Regions from separate parts of the Comamonas sp. F1-6 genome, predicted to be linked through region 1. Evidence: riboswitches for the same ligand, from Rfam matches in the RefSeq annotation. Region 1 holds a riboswitch; each other region holds the start of a gene.

Region 1 (3,250 bases):
GTATCTCTATCAGAGTCTGTCAACGCCAATGCACACATTGCGGCAAGCTATGCGTTTTAATGATGACTTTTCTCGCCAACGCAGAAGATCTGACGAGAGATAGTGGGACAGCCTAATGAATCCCCGGGCATGGTCCATTGCTTGTCTTTCACATAAACATGGGGCGTAGGCATACCAAGACCCTGGGAACAGCGCCGCAGGCGTAGGTCTGCCACCGAGAAAGCGGACCTGGTTCGTCAAACCTATGAGCCTGGGATGAGCGTGTCACTCGTGGCTCACCAAGAAGGTGTATCGGCAAGCTTGCTCTTTACCTCGCGAAAGCTTGAGCATGAAGGGCCTCCGACACCAACGCCCTAATGAGTGCTGCCGCTCACACCACCAACTGGAAGCAGTACAACGCAGCACTCAAGGCTCGCGGCTCCTTGACCATCTGGCTGGACAAGACCATGTCTTGGCTTGCCGCTGACAGCGGCAAACGCGGGCACAGCCCGCAGTTCTCGGATGCAGCGATTCAGTTCTGCCTGACCATCAAGAACCTCTTTGGATTAGTCTTGCGGCAGACCACAGGCTTTGTTCCGTCACTACTGGCGCTGTCTGGATTGCTGTGGCCAATTCCCGACTTCAGTACATTGTGTCGCCGCCAACGCCGTCTGGATGTGCAAGTGGCATACCGCTCTAGCGCAGCCGGCCTGCACCGACTGGTTGACTCCACAGGCATCAAGTTCCTTGGCGAAGGCGAGTGGAAGTGCAAAAAGCATCGCCGCCAATGGCGCAAGCTGCACATCGGTATTGATGCGCAAACGCTGCAGTGTTGCCGCAGTTGCGGAGCAAGTTCCTGCCGAGGAGCCGCTGCTGACAGTGACAGGCGATGGGGCTTATGACACGCAGTACGTGCATGCGGCGGTCATTCAGCGCAATGCCACGCCCATCATTCCCCCAAGAAAGAATGCCAAGGTGCGCAAAGGCGATGGCTTTGCGCACCGCAACGCAGCTATCGCCGCATGCAGACGGTTGGGGTGAAGTATCTGGAAACGCTGGAGCGGTTACCACCGGCGCAGCCCGGTAGAGACCAAGATGAACTGCATCAAACGCCTGGGTGAACGAGTAATGTCACGCACGTTCGAGCGCCAAGTTAACGAACTGCACATTCGAGCCGCCATCCTCAATCGGTCTACTGAACCGGTCTGCCCGCAGACGGTGGCTGTGGCCTAGCCACACCTGGGGTTGGGAAATCTGGCCATGGGGGTGATATATGCAACAACGCCCTCTCGCTGTCGCGCGTATGAGTTTTTATGGCGGGCGGCTTCACAGACGAAAACGCGGGCTTGCGCGAGCCATGGCGGATTCAGACCGCCCTTCCGCACCCCGAGCTGGCAGCCGCAGAAACACACCAATACAGGTATTAACCCGAATAAAGTCGCTGAAACTAGCTAGAATCGCGCCCATCCCGCGGGAGAGCGGAGCCTTTCGAGGGTTCCCGCCGAAGGCGCAAACTCCCATAATCGCTCAGGCAATAAGTACCGCAGGTGGGTCTGACAGGACCCGGATATCGCCAACTGGAGAGCAGCCCGCAACCACAAGCTGCAGGGCTCACCGAAGGGGCAAGCATGTCCACCGCGAAGGTGCTCATGCGCAACTCTCAGGTAAAAGGACAGCGGGAGAGGCAAGCCGGACACTCCCGCCGATGTGAGTGGCTGGTCTATTTTCAAGTGCCTTCATGCTTCCTTCCGTCTCTTTGCTGGACTCGTTCCAGGCCTCCAACTTCACCGTCATGCTGGTCATCTATCTGGTGGCCATTACCGCCGAAGCCATGTCCGGCGCACTCGCCGCAGGCCGGCGCAATATGGATATCTTCGGCGTCGTCGTCATCGCCTTTGTCACTGCCCTGGGAGGCGGCACCATCCGCGACATGGTGCTGGGCCACTACCCCATCGGCTGGACCCAGCACCCTGAATATGTGTATCTGGTCATCAGCTTCGGTCTGCTGACCACCGTGATTGCACGCCATATGCACAGGCTCAAGCAGGTGTTTTTGCTGCTGGACGCCATGGGACTGATCGCCTTTTCGCTGATCGGCTGCAATACCGCGCTGGAGCTGGGCTACCCCACCATCGTCATCATCATGGCCGGCATGATTACCGGCATCAGCGGCGGCATCTTGCGCGATGTGCTCTGCAACCAGGTCCCCGTGGTGTTCCGCCGCGAGCTGTATGCCAGCGTGTCGCTGTCGGTATGCCTGATGTTCCTGGGCCTGCGCTATCTGGATGTCAGCCCCAATATCAGCACCATCGTGTGTTTTGCCGGCGGTCTGGCCTTCCGTCTGGCCGCCATTCGTTTCAAATGGCGCCTGCCGGTTTTTTCGTACCAGCAGCGCTGGGAGTGATAGAGACTCCCCCTGTGGCGCTGCGCGCCGTCCCCCTCTCTTGCTACGCAGGAGGGAGACGCAGCCATCGCTGCGGGGCGGCCCTTGCTTGGCTGCTCTAACCTAGACTGCGCCATGCATTACCCATGTAGTTTCACTTTCCATGTCTGAACCGATCACATGGATGCCGGATGGCACCCCCTACAACACCCGATTTGGTGATCGCTATCACAGCGAGCTGGGCGGCCTTGACCAGGCCCGCCAGGTTTTTCTCGGTGGCTGCGATCTTCCAGCTGCCTGGGCCGATGCAGCGCAGTGGCGCATTCTGGAAACCGGCTTTGGCTTCGGCCTGAATTTCCTGGTCACCTGGGCGGCATGGAAAGCCGACCTCAGACGCCCGCGCATTCTGCATTTTGTCTCGGTGGAGGCCTACCCTGTCTCGCGCGAGGATCTGCTCGCGTTTTTACCGACCGATGGGGAACTGCGCCCGCTTGGCGAACAACTGGCCGAGCAATGGTGGGGACTGCTGCCCGGCGTGCATCGCCTTTCCTTTGATGACGGCCAGGTGCTGCTGACGCTCCATATAGGCGATGCCAGGACCATGCTGCGCAAGCAGCAGATGACGGCTGACAGCGTATATCTGGATGGCTTCTCTCCCCAGCTCAACCCCGAGATGTGGGATGAAGATGCCATGAAGAACATCGCCCGCCATTGCCGCCGTGGCACGCAGCTTGCCACTTGGTGCGTGGCCGGCCATGTGCGCCAAGCGCTCAAGGCTCAGGGTTTTGACGTCAAGAAGCGCGTTGGCGTGCCGCCCAAGCGCCATAACCTGCATGCAGCCTACAACCCGGCCTGGGAGCCGCGCCATCGCCCTGACGGCCTGCCTGC
Region 2 (3,250 bases), on a different contig from region 1:
TGACGGACTCGACCACGCCAGCCACATCGCCGGCCTTGAAGCTGGAGCCCACGGCAGGCAGGTCCACAAACACCACATCGCCCAGCGCATCCTGTGCGTGTACGGTGATGCCGACGATGGCGGCATTGGTGTCAGCGGCGTTGATCCATTCGTGTTCTTTGGAATACTTGATGCTCATGGAAAGCTCCAGATGGGGGATTCAGGGGAATCGGGTGTTGTTTGAGAAAGGTCCAGCTCGCACTTTAGCGGTGTTCTGGCAGCTGTTTGGCAAACTGGCCCGTCTCATGCGCGGCGGCAGACCTAGCCGCGGTAGTAGCGGGTGGGGACGAAGGGCGTGGCGACCACCTTCATGGGCACGGGCTTGCCGCGCACCATGGCGAAGATTTCCGTATCGATGGCGGCGTAGTCGGGCTCGACATAGGCCAGCGCCACAGGCTGGTTGAGCGTGGGGCTGAGCAGGCCGCTGGTGATGTGGCCGATATGCTGTCCGTCCATGTTTTCCAGCACGGCGGGCTCGCGCACGGGAATGCGTTCCAGCGCGATCAAGCCCACGCGCTTGCGGCGCAGCGACTGAGGGTTCTGCAATTGCTCCAGCACGATGGCCGCACCGGGAAAGCCGCCTTCGCGCTCGCCGCCGGTGCGGCGCACCTTCTGCATGGCCCAGTTCAGCGCAGCTTCCACCGGGGTGGTGCTGGTGTCTATGTCGTTGCCGTACAGGCAAAGTCCGGCTTCTAGGCGCAGCGAGTTGCGCGCGCCCAGACCGATGGGGGCTACCTCGGGCTGTGCCAGCAGAGCTTCGGCAAAGGCTTCGGCAGCTTCGCCGGGCAGGGAGATTTCAAAGCCGTCCTCGCCCGTATAGCCGCTGCGCGTGATGTGGAGCGCATGGCCTTGCCAGTCGAAGTGGTTGCCGGTCATGAAGACCAGTTGCGTCACACCGGGAATCAGACGCGAGAGGGCAGTGACGGCTTGCGGGCCTTGCAGGGCCAGCAGGGCGCGATCGGGCAGTGGGACGACCTCGCAGCGGCTACCGATGCGGTTCTGGATATGAGCGATATCGGCCTCTTTGCAGGCACCGTTGACGATGAGGAACAGATCATCGCCGCGGTTGACGAACATCAGGTCGTCGAGAATTCCGCCTTGTTCATCGAGCAGCAGACCGTAGCGCTGCTTGTGCAGGCCCAGGGCCATGACATCGACGGGCATCAGCGATTCGAGCGCGGCGGCGGCATCGGGGCCGCGCAACAGCAACTGGCCCATGTGCGAGACATCGAACAGGCCGGCGGCCTTGCGCGTGTGCAGATGCTCGGCCATTAGGCCTTGAGGGTATTGCACGGGCATGGCGTAGCCGGCAAACGGCACCATGCGGGCACCCAGTTTCTGGTGCAGTGCAAACAGCGGTGTGGAACGCAGATCGGAAGAGGTGTCAGCAGCAGTCACAGGCAAGCGCTCCGGTGGTCAAACCAAAATGAGTGGCCATGCATGACAGGGCCATGCGTGGCGGGCTTGCCCTGCTGTCCGCTTTACCTGAGAGATTCACTGCACGCATTGCATCGGGCAGTTTGCTCCTTCGGTGGATGCTGGCGCACATACGAAATGACGGCCTGCATCTCTCTCCAGCTAGGGACGCTGCAGGTTTGCACACCTTGCAGCGCTTGTCAGTCCTTTTGCCTGAGCGTTTTGACACCGGGTTGGGGTCTGCGCCTTCGGCGGTGCGAGGCAGCTTCAAGCTGCAGGCACTCTCTCCTGACGTTGGCGATTCTAGCGGTGGGCAAGGGGCTTGCACCACCGAATCGGACGGATTTTGGGGTTTTCGAGCACAGATCGCTGGAATTGAGCTTGTGGTCTCACTGCGGTTCTGTGTTCATGGCGGGTGTTCGAGGAACATCGATCTCCTGGCGCGGAAACACCAGTTGGTAGGGCTGCTCGAAGCAGGACGTCACGGGCTGGCCCTGGCGCATGCCGGGCTTGAACTTCCAGCGTTCGAGCGAGCGCAGTATGGACTTCACGATGCGGGGATCGGCATCGGCAGGCTGGTAGGCCACACGGCCGAGTTCGCCCTGAGCCGTGACTTCCAGGCGGAAGACCACCGTGGTCTCCAGCCCGTTCGGAAACCAGTGGGCGCTGATGAAAGGCGTGGTGTGGCGGCGTGGCTGCGGTTGCCGATCGAGCTGGGCGGGGGGTGTGCAGTCTGCATTGATCCAGGCAGGCCAATTTACGGTTTGGCCTCCGGAAGCCGAGGCGGAGTCAGCCTGGGGCTGGGGAGTGATGTCGGCCACCTTAGGCGCCATGGCTGGGTTGCCAGCGCAGGCACTGAGCAGCAGAGCTCCCAAGACGGCCGCGTATGCAGCAAGACAGCGTGAGTGGCGTGAAGTATCCATGGCGGCATTCTCGGTCATCCCCAGTCGATTTCGGCAGACCTGGTGGAGTCGGTCGTTCAGCCAGGGCCGGGCTGCCTTGCTCCAGAGCTTGTCCTGCAGGGGCAAACATCATGTCCGGCAGGGACTAAACAGAATTTTCCCCATGGATAGGATTATGACGTTCGTCAAAAAATGTTTATTCAAGGAGAGAAAATGCCCGAAAAAGCCACGAATGAATTCTGGAAATATCTGAAGCCGATTTCTGAATGTTTTCAGCCCGATGCGCAGCCAGAGGTTTATATTCAGAACGCTCCAACGGAGGATGAGCGTTATTATGTTCCATTCTCTGAAACCGTTTCCTCCCGTCCCCTCTGGATTTCTCCATCACAAAACAAATGGTGCGATATTCTGATGGCGAAGGAGGCCGGTTTGGTGAACCGCCATTACCATCCGCACGAAGTGTTTGCCTACACGATTTCGGGGAAGTGGGGCTATCTGTAACATGACTGGACAGCCCGTGCCGGTGATTTCGTCTACGAGACCCCCGGAGAAGGCCATACCCTGGTGGCCTATGAACATGAGCAGCCCATGCGTGCGTTCTTTATCGTCAAGGGACCGCTGATCTGGCTCGATGATGACGGAAAGCCTGACGGATATTTCGATGTTCACAGCTACATAGAACTATGCCGAAAGCATTATGAAAAAATCGGCATAGGTGCAGATTATGTGGACACGCTGTTTCGGTAGTTATCCGAAGCTGGATTGAAAATCCATCAATGAAAGGCGGGATTTCCTGAAGAATGAAATAGCCCGCCAAATACGGAATGGAGAGAGGCATGAAAAATCAAGATGAAAACCTAAAAATCGGGTGGTTGAGCTATGAAAACAAGCTG
Region 3 (3,250 bases), on a different contig from region 1:
GCCCTCGGTCGCCATGTTGTAGAGCATGCGCGTGGCCGCATACATGCCGGAGTTGCCGGCCGACAGCACCGAGGTCAGGATCACCGCATTCATCACCGTGGCCGCCGACAGCAGGCCCGCGTGCTGGAACACCAGCGTGAACGGGCTCACGGCGATATCCGCCACATCGGTACGCAGCAGCTGCGGATCGGTATAGGGAATCAGAAAGCCGATGACGACAATGGCCAGCACATAGAACAGCAGGATGCGCCAGAACACCTGACGAATCGCACGCGGCACGTTCTCGCGCGGATTCTCGGATTCGCCTGCCGCAACGCCCACCAGCTCCGTGCCCTGGAAGGAATAGGCCACGATCATGGCCACGCCCACAAAGGTCGCGAAATTGCCGACGAATGGCGCATCGCCCGTGGTCCAGTTCTCGAAGCCGGGTACATGGCCGTTGCTGATGATGCCGAACAGAATCAGCACGCCGGTGATCAGAAAGGCCACCACGGCCAGCACCTTGATCAGCGCGAACCAGTACTCGGCCTCGGCAAAGCCGCGCGCGGAAAACGCGTTCAGCCCCACCATCAGCAGCAGGAACAGGCCGCTCCAGATGATGCCTGGCACATCGGGAAACCAGTAGGCCATGACCAGTTGCGAGGCCACCAGGTCCACCGCCACCACCACAGCCCAACTGAACCAGAAGTTCCAGCCCAGCGCAAAGCCGAAGCCTCGATCCACATAGCGCGAGGCATAGGTAGAGAAAGAGCCGGCCACAGGCATGAAGGCGGCCAGCTCGCCCAGGCTGGTCATGATGTAGTACACCATGATGCCGATGAGCAGATAGGTGAGCACGGCACCACCAGGGCCGATCTGGGCGATGGCCGAGCCGGAGGCCACGAACAGGCCCGTTCCGATGGCGCCGCCAATGGCAATCATGCTCAGGTGGCGCTGCTTGAGCACCCGGTGCAAGCGGGGCTGGTTATCGTCACCATCACCAGTCGGCGCGAGCTGCTGGCTTGAGTTGGGTTGGGACATAAATGTCTTGTTGTAATGGTTTGCGCCCATCCGGACAAAACACCCAACCATCCCGCAGGCGCTGCGGCAGGCAACGCAAAAAGGCGACCATGACGGTCGCGGGCAACAAGGACAAAGGAACGAAGCCATGACAGCAGAACGCCATGGCGGATAGGCCAGTTGCATCCTGAATCGGCAGCCACCCCAGTCGGGCGCTTCAATGGCAAAGCGGTGATATCGCCGGGCCCATTGACAGGCAAAGACGATATTTTGCCCAAATCCACCGCCGACCATGACCCGCCATGCCAATGCAGGGGCTGACTCTGGGGCTGCTCGGTGGCACTTGACAGCGTCTATCGCTATGAATTTAGAAGCACACTGCGCTTTAATAAATTCATTTTCATAGACAAACAATCAATATTTCATTGAAGGATAAGCGGCAAGCGCTATCAAATAGCGTGAACCCGACATGAGCAGCCATGGCTGGGCCCTGGCGCAGAAGTCTAGAAAACCCGTATATCCAGGCACCGCCGTTCTTCCTACATTTGCCCACAGGCTCTCAGCCCGGTGATGCCGAGAGAGACTGCAGCGCAAACTTGGCGTATGCAGCGCCGAAGGAGCAACCGCCCCGGAAACTCTCAGGCCAAAGGATCGGCATCGCTTTCACACACTCTGAAGAATGTCCGGACGTCATCGTCCGCCGGGCATACCGAAGGAGCAAGCGAGCAGCGCCGCAAGGCCCTGCCTCGTGAATCTCTCAGGTCCAGAACAGAGGGGGCGTCCGCTGCGCATGTTGCGCACGGGCTCCACCCTTGACGTTTCTGGAATCTGAATCATGAAGACAATCGCCGTCATCGGCGGTGGCATCACGGGCGTGACCACCGCCTACGCCCTCGCACGCCGCGGATTTTCCGTCACCCTGTTCGAGAAGCAGCGCTATGCCGCCATGGAAACCTCGTTCGCCAATGGCGGCCAGCTCTCGGCCTCGAACGCCGAGGTCTGGACCCATTGGTCCACCATCGTCAAGGGCCTCAAGTGGATGCTCAAGAGCGATGCTCCGCTGCTGCTCAATCCCAGGCCCAGCTGGCACAAGATTTCCTGGTTCTGCCAGTTTCTCGCTGCCATCCCCCATTACGAGAAAAACACCGTGGAAACCGCCAGGCTGGCGATTGCGGCACGCGAGCACCTGTTTGACTGGGCGTCCAGCGAAGGCATTGACTTCGATCTGAAACAAAAAGGCATCTTGCATATCTACCGCGACCGAGCAGGCTTTGAACATGCGGGCAAGGTTTCCCAGTTGCTGGCCAAAGGCGGCCTGGAGCGCCGCGCCGTGACACCGCAGGAGATGCGCTCCATAGAGCCGACCCTGTCCGGAACCTTCTATGGCGGCTACTTCACCGAGAGCGACTCCACGGGCGACATCCACAAGTTCACCAGCGGCCTGGCTGCCGCCTGCGAACGACTGGGCGTGCAATGCCGCTACGGCCAGGAAATCATGTCGGTGAACAGCAACGGCAAGCAGGCCAGCGTGACCGTGCGCCAGGGCCTGGAAACCGAGACCTCGACTTTCGACGCCATGGTGGTCTGCGCAGGCACGGCCAGCCGCGCCCTGGCTGCCCAGCTCGGCGACAGCGTCAACATCTATCCGGTCAAGGGCTATTCCATCACGGTCAATCTGCCGGACGAAGCCAGCCGCGCCGCAGCCCCTGTGGTGAGTCTGCTGGACGACGAGACCAAGCTGGTCACCAGCCGCCTCGGCGACGATCGCTTCCGAGTTGCCGGTACGGCGGAGTTCAACGGCTTCAACAAGGACATCCGCGCCGACCGCATCCGCCCACTCATCGAATGGGTGCAGCAATGCTTCCCGGGCGTCAGCACGCGCAGCGTCGTGCCTTGGGCGGGCCTGCGCCCCATGATGCCGGACATGCTGCCGCGCGTGGGCCCTGGCAACAAGCCCTGCGTGTTCTACAACACCGGCCACGGCCATCTGGGCTGGACCTTGTCGGCCGTCACCGCCGACATGGTCGGCGACCTCGTGCTGCAGTCCATGGGCAGCGCCAGCAGACAGCCCCGACCGGCCACGCTGAGCACCGCCAGCGCCTGACCACGACCTGAAAACCTCATCAACAAGCCAGACACGGTAGCCGCAGCGCCCCGTGAGGGGCAGCTGTTGCCGTGTGAATGGCAAAACGGAGACATACAACATGAGTCGAAATCATCCAAGCGCAGCCGGGGAGTCGCTGCAGCAGAC

Evidence for each region. A riboswitch is a leader RNA that binds a small molecule or an ion and turns the genes downstream of it on or off. The one in region 1 is predicted to bind glycine.
Region 2: linked by a shared signal. The riboswitch ahead of gcvT (glycine cleavage system aminomethyltransferase GcvT) and the one ahead of AAIL66_RS23705 (trimeric intracellular cation channel family protein) in region 1 are both predicted to bind glycine.
Region 3: linked by a shared signal. The riboswitch ahead of AAIL66_RS00960 (D-amino acid dehydrogenase) and the one ahead of AAIL66_RS23705 (trimeric intracellular cation channel family protein) in region 1 are both predicted to bind glycine.

What each region holds. Positions count from the first base shown of each region.
Region 1 is NZ_JBCPWN010000041.1:13,006-16,255, reverse strand. Features, by position in the region: partial or broken gene AAIL66_RS23715 (transposase) at 172-336, shown strand; partial or broken gene AAIL66_RS23710 (IS5 family transposase) at 357-1,212, shown strand; glycine riboswitch at 1,441-1,533, shown strand; glycine riboswitch at 1,547-1,665, shown strand; gene AAIL66_RS23705 (trimeric intracellular cation channel family protein) at 1,718-2,383, shown strand; gene mnmC (FAD-dependent 5-carboxymethylaminomethyl-2-thiouridine(34) oxidoreductase MnmC) at 2,547-3,250, shown strand, end outside.
Region 2 is NZ_JBCPWN010000003.1:168,905-172,154, forward strand. Features, by position in the region: gene gcvH (glycine cleavage system protein GcvH) at 1-178, opposite strand, end outside; gene gcvT (glycine cleavage system aminomethyltransferase GcvT) at 301-1,437, opposite strand; glycine riboswitch at 1,502-1,627, opposite strand; glycine riboswitch at 1,647-1,756, opposite strand; gene AAIL66_RS04630 (energy transducer TonB) at 1,845-2,378, opposite strand; partial or broken gene AAIL66_RS04635 (2,4'-dihydroxyacetophenone dioxygenase family protein) at 2,571-3,104, shown strand; gene AAIL66_RS04640 (MFS transporter) at 3,194-3,250, shown strand, end outside.
Region 3 is NZ_JBCPWN010000001.1:208,257-211,506, reverse strand. Features, by position in the region: gene AAIL66_RS00965 (amino acid permease) at 1-1,020, opposite strand, end outside; glycine riboswitch at 1,564-1,663, shown strand; gene AAIL66_RS00960 (D-amino acid dehydrogenase) at 1,835-3,103, shown strand; gene AAIL66_RS00955 (amino acid permease) at 3,204-3,250, shown strand, end outside.